Regions from separate parts of the Priestia sp. FW507-14D1A genome, predicted to be linked through region 2. Evidence: riboswitches for the same ligand, from Rfam matches in the RefSeq annotation. Region 2 holds a riboswitch; the other holds the start of a gene.
What was found. Region 2 has a riboswitch for glycine ahead of AC3WJG_RS22700 (amino acid permease). Riboswitches for the same ligand answer to the same signal wherever they lie in the genome.
Positions count from the first base shown of each region.

Region 1 (3,152 bases), on a different contig from region 2:
GCTTCACGGCTGCTGCAGGCCTCTCGCTGCAGAGTTAAAATTGAAAAAGCGCTTGAAGGGTGGAGTCCGTTTCCTTTAAAAGATGTAATTGCATCGTACAGCTCCCGTTCTTTTGGCGAGAATTCAACAGGAATGGTTTGAACAATTCGCTTCGTCCATTCGATACCCGTATCGTGGCGGCGATTTCGAATCATAACTTTGTTAACAAGCTCTTTTAAGTGTTCATCGTTTTGCAAAGAGCGTTTTTTAGCGGAAAATAATTCTTCGAAATAGTCTTTATTGCCGAGATGGCCAGGCTTTAAAAGAGAGACTAAGTTAAAAATTTCTTCAATTCGATTTTGAATCGGTGTTGCGGTTAGCAACAGACAAAATTTCTTTTTTAGACTTTGCACAAATTCATAGTTTTTTGTTTTGTTGTTTTTAAGTTTGTGAGCTTCATCAATGATGATGAGATCGTAGTCTTGTTCAAGCACAATTTCTCGATGAGGAGAACGTTTTGCTGTATCAATTGAAGATACAACGATGTCACACTGATCCCACACATATGATTTTCTTTGAGGAACTGCGGGAATATAAAATTTTTGATTCAATTCCATAGCCCACTGTGAAACAAGCGAAGCTGGAACTAAAATGAGAACTTTTTTAACAAGTCCGCGAATCATATATTCCTTCAAAATTAACCCTGCTTCAATCGTTTTCCCCAGTCCTACTTCATCTGCTAAAATGGCTTTCCCATTCATTGTTTCAACTACTTGTTTGGCTACTTCGAGCTGATGAGGAAGCGGCGTTAAATCAGCTAGATGTTTTGGGCTTTGCAGTCCTTCAAATTCTGAGATAAGCGTTTGGTCTTCTATTTCATAGGCAAGTTTATACAAATCCCATGCAGACCAAGGGCCATCTTGCTCCAATTTAGTTGAGAAGGCTGCTTCCCATGTTTCATCGATGTTTAATTTCACTTTCATGATAAAAATGCTCCTTTGTAAAAAATTTTTATTGAACAAATGATAAGAATCAGGTAGGATAAAAATATATTTAGAAAATTTGAAAAAGAAAATAGATTAGCACTTTACAAATGATTGTGTGAATAAAGATAGATACATCTTTCAGTAGTATGCCCAACTTTACCAACTTTATAGAAGCGAATGACGACACGGGGAGAGACTACTTGAATGTAGCGCCGAAGGAGCAAGCAATAAAATTGTGAATCTCTCAGGCAAAAAGACTCTTGTTTGACGCAGCTCTGGAGAGTGTCTATGCGTTTATAGACCACCCACGAGGCAAACCTATTCGTTTATAGGTAAACTTTCAGGTGAAAAGGACAGAGACTTCCTACTAAATACAGTAGGGGGTTTTCTGTCCTTTTTTGTTTGGATACATAGTGATCCCCACACTATTTGAAAACTCCCCGTTATGAAAAGTTTCACGTGAAAAAGAGGAGGACATAAATATGACAACAGAATTACACAAAACGCCGCTTTATGATACCTATCAAAAATATGGTGCCAAAACAATTGATTTTGGCGGATGGGCTCTTCCCGTTCAATTTTCTTCTATTAAAGAAGAGCATGAAGCTGTACGTACAAAGGCAGGCCTTTTTGATGTCTCTCATATGGGAGAAATTCTTGTAACAGGAGCTGATAGCTTAGCTTTTCTTCAGCACACGATGACAAATGACGTTTCTACCCTCGTAGATGGAAAAGCGCAGTATACGGCTATGTGTTATGAAGACGGAGGCACGGTAGATGATTTGCTGATTTATAAAAAAGCAGATCAAGAGTATTTGCTAGTCGTAAACGCTGCTAATATTCAAAAAGACTATGAGTGGCTGGTGTCTCACAAACAAGGAGATGTAACGCTCGTTAATCAATCTGATGAAACTGCGCAGTTAGCTTTACAAGGTCCTGTAGCAGAAAAAGTTTTACAAACGTTAACGAACGAAAATTTAGCTCTATTAAAGCCATTTACATTTGCTGATGATGTAGAAGTAGCGAATATAAAAGCTCTCGTTTCACGTACTGGGTACACCGGGGAAGACGGCTTTGAAATTTATTGTTCTTCAACTGACGCCGCTCACTTGTGGACGGCTATTTTAGAAGCAGGCAGTGATGAAGGTGTGCTGCCTTGCGGATTAGGAGCTCGCGATACGCTTCGTTTTGAAGCCACTTTGGCTTTATATGGCCAAGAGCTTTCAAAAGATATTACGCCCATTGAAGCTCGAATTGGATTTGCAGTAAAAACGAACAAAGACAGCTTTATTGGAAAAGAAGTGTTAAAAGAACAGCGTGAAAGTGGGGCACCTCGTAAGCTGGTAGGAATTGAAATGATTGATAAAGGTATACCAAGACACGGTTACGAAGTATTTGCAGATGAAGAACAAATTGGATTTGTGACAACAGGTACACAGTCACCGACATTAAAGAAAAACATCGGTCTAGCACTATTGTCAGCAGAGTATACAGAGCTTGGTCAAGAAGTGGAAGTGCAGGTTCGGAAAAAACGCTTAAAAGCAAAAGTGGTTTCAACACCTTTTTATAAACGTTCAAAGTAAGCTTTGGGGAGGAATTTAACATGTTACATCGCTATTTACCAATGACAGAACAAGATCAGCAGCAAATGTTAGCAGCAATTGGTGTTTCATCTGTTGATGATTTATTTTCAGATATTCCGCAGCGCGTTCGTTTTCAAGGAGAATACAATATTAAAAAAGCGGCCTCAGAGCCTCAGTTGTTAAAAGAATTAAATAGTATGGCTGCTAAAAATGCTCATTTAAAAGACTATGCTTCTTTTTTAGGAGCAGGAGTTTACGATCATTACATGCCGGTTATTGTTGATCATGTTATTTCTCGTTCGGAATTTTATACGGCCTATACTCCGTATCAACCAGAAATTTCTCAAGGAGAACTTCAGGCCATCTTTGAATTTCAAACAATGATTTGTGAGTTAACGGGGATGGACGTGGCTAATTCTTCTATGTATGACGGAGGAACTGCTTTAGCAGAAGCCGCTATGCTCAGTGCGGGTCAAACAAAAAAGAAAAAAGTACTTGTCTCTGCGGCTGTTCACCCTGAGTCAAAAGATGTGTTAAAAACGTATGCGAAGGGTCAATACATTGAAGTGGTAGAAATCCCTGCAGCAGACGGAGTAACAGATAT
Region 1 is NZ_JBYSWQ010000001.1:1,164,189-1,167,340, reverse strand. Features, by position in the region: gene AC3WJG_RS06450 (DEAD/DEAH box helicase) at 1-962, opposite strand, end outside; glycine riboswitch at 1,143-1,235, shown strand; gene gcvT (glycine cleavage system aminomethyltransferase GcvT) at 1,448-2,548, shown strand; gene gcvPA (aminomethyl-transferring glycine dehydrogenase subunit GcvPA) at 2,569-3,152, shown strand, end outside.
Region 1: it holds a riboswitch for glycine, as region 2 does, so the genes downstream of both, gcvT (glycine cleavage system aminomethyltransferase GcvT) here and AC3WJG_RS22700 (amino acid permease) in region 2, are expected to answer to the same signal.

Region 2 (3,152 bases):
AAAAAATAGGATCTTGCTGTACCTCGTCGCCTAGGCTCCAAATATCTTTAATGACGACGTTAATTTGCTCTTTCATTCTCTTGACGGTTTTATCAGTTACCTGTCGATATTGATCTTGAGAAATATTAGGCAGCATCACTCTTGAAACAATAAACATTAGCGTTAATATGGTACAAATAAGAAGCACGTTAATCGTGAAGATTTTCCAAAACGTATGAGATTTAAACCATTTCATGTTTGTTCACCTTAATCTAATGAAGTCTACCTTCATTGTACTCCAAAATGAAGACTTTTCCATATAAATGACGGAATTCCATCTTTAGACATAGAAGAAAAGCAATTTGTTCTACATTCCTATCAGAAAACTATGAGCTTTCTCACTGTGTTTTCTGTTAGAACAGCTTTTAGTTTTCTTCTATAAACTTTGCTTCCTGCATTTTATTCATGCAGTAGAAATCAATTATTTATCCTCCACTAAAAAGACCTCATCACGGAGTGATGAGGTCAGAAGTTTACTATATTCTTTTATAAAAAATTATGGTTGTTTCCTGCTGATTTTCTAGCCTTTAAAGATTTATTTATTTTCCCCTTCTAGTCCAGTAAAAAATAAATAAGAGAATAAACCAAACGGGCGTCAACAATAAGGCTGGGCGCGTCGCGTCAGAAAACAGCATAATAACAAGAATCACCGCAAACAATGCTAATACAACATAGTTTATAAATGGTGTTAACGGTGCTTTGAATGCTGATGCTGCATGCAGCTGCGGACGCGACTTTTTATACCTTAGATGGCAAATAAGAATGATACTCCACACCCAAATAAAACAAATAGCGCTAATGGTCGTTACGATGCCAAAAGCTTGGTCTGGTATAAGCTTGCTTAAAAGAGCTCCCGCTGAGATGACCACCGTAGATACAAATAATCCGTTGCTTGGTACGTGATTTTTATTCAGTTTTGCAAACTTAGATGGCCCTTGGTCATTTTTACTTAAATTATATAAGATACGGCTTGTTGAAAACATCCCGCTATTACAAGCAGAAGCGGCTGAAGTTAATACAACAAAATTAATAATTCCAGCAGCAAGCGGAATTCCGACTAAACTAAAGGTTTTAACAAATGGGCTTTCTGCTGCATTTAATTCCATCCACGGGTTAATAAATAAGAGGACGATAAGCGCTCCAACATAGAAAAATAAGATTCGCAGCGGAATTTTATTAATGGCCGATGGAATATTTTTTTGGGGATTTGATGTTTCTGCTGCCGATACCCCTACCAACTCAACCCCGACGTATGCGAATATAACCATTTGGAATGAAAGTAAGAAACCTGAAACTCCATTTGGAAACAGTCCTCCGTGATTCCAAAGGTTTTGAACAGTAACGGATCCCGCGTCTGTTTTAAATCCCATTACCAGCAAAATAACGCCAATAATAATTAACGCAAGAATCGTAATAACCTTTATTAAAGCAAACCAAAACTCTAATTCTCCAAATAATTTTACGGTTAATAAGTTAAGCCCTAATAAAATGATTACACAAATAAGTGCAGGAATCCACTGAGGAATATTGAACCAATATTTCACATATACACCAACGGCAATGACATCAGCCATAGCTGTCATGATCCAGCAAAACCAGTACGTCCATCCGGTGACAAATGAAGCCCACTGTCCAAGGTACTCTTCAGCAATATCTGTTAGTGATTGATAACCTGCTTTAGAAAGCAGTAGTTCTCCTAACGCTCTCATCACAAAGAAAAGCGCAATACCAACAATTAAATAAGCAAAGATGATAGAGGGACCCGCAAGCTGTATGGCTTTACCAGAACCTAAAAACAAGCCCGTACCAATGGTTCCCCCAATCGCAATTAGCTGAACATGACGATTGGATAAATCCCTCTTTAATTCTCGTTGTTCCAACTCTAACTCCTCCTAACAATAAAACCTTTGATGCGATCGTGCGGACTACAAATAAAGTCCAATAAAAAAAGAGATTGGATGCGCTCCAATCTCATGGTCATAAGAATAACAAATATTAAGGCACAGGCTACCAATTAGTAACACGCCAAATAAATATCCGGTACTCTTCTGTCCTTTTGCCTGAGATTGTGAACCCTTCGGCGTCGCGAAACTCTCGCGATCTCTCCAGAAGCTGCTCCTGCTATAGTGTGATCCATAGCAATCATAGCTTTCTACGTATTAAATTTTTTCGATCAAGATAGTGACTGTCGAATAGTTGTTTATTCTAATACCAGTTTGGTGCTTTGTCAACAAGAAAGAGTATTTTCATTTATTTACCTTCTTTGAAAGAAGATGATTGCACAGGTTCAATTGTCAACTTAGTATCCTTTTCCGCACACTATCTTAGTCCCTGAGGAAACCTGAACACATTAAACGGATCGTACTTCTTATTCACTCTCTCTAATCTCTCTGCGTTGTCTCCAAAATACTCACGTTCGTAATTTTTAAGGTTGCTGATAGGGAAATTCACATAGGAGCCTATCGTCATACTTTTAATATATTCAAATCGCTTGCGAAGCCAATCTCTGTTTGCTCTTGCATATGCATCGTCTGTCCATACGGACTGAAACCCCATAATATATCTGGCGTTTCTGTAGAAAAAAGCCGTTTCTCTTTTACCAACACGGCGAATTTCTCCTCCTAGTGCATAAAAAGAAATCGCAGCATACACGGAACCTTCTGCTGGACGCTGTATGAGATCTGTAAGATTTTCAAGCTCAACACGTGAATACGTTCTTTGCACAAATCTTCCCGTTGACTTAAATTTTTCAGACGGAGGATAGGTTTCCTCTATTTTTTTTTACCGCTTCAAGAAAAGGTAATGATTCCAGCTCTACTTGAAACCCTTCTGCTTCTGCAAAAGGCTGCAAAATCTTCCGAGCTCTTTCTCGGGAGCCGTAAAAGAAGCCGTTTGCAAATATGCCTAACCCTTCTCCTTCAGCATTATAAAAGCTTGCAACTAGCGTCATACGTTTGTCCAGTTCGGGCAGCCAGTTTTGCCATATATTCATCACTTGTCTCTGCTTCTCCTTTGTAGTACCTACATAAAAGAAGCGAACGAGCGTCACAGAGCTGTTCGTTGGCTTTGGAAGCTGAAACGTCATGCTTACTACAACGCCAAAGTTACCGCCA
Region 2 is NZ_JBYSWQ010000008.1:24,459-27,610, forward strand. Features, by position in the region: gene AC3WJG_RS22695 (PAS domain-containing sensor histidine kinase) at 1-235, opposite strand, end outside; gene AC3WJG_RS22700 (amino acid permease) at 579-1,919, opposite strand; glycine riboswitch at 2,078-2,158, opposite strand; partial or broken gene AC3WJG_RS22705 (FAD-binding oxidoreductase) at 2,359-3,152, opposite strand, start outside.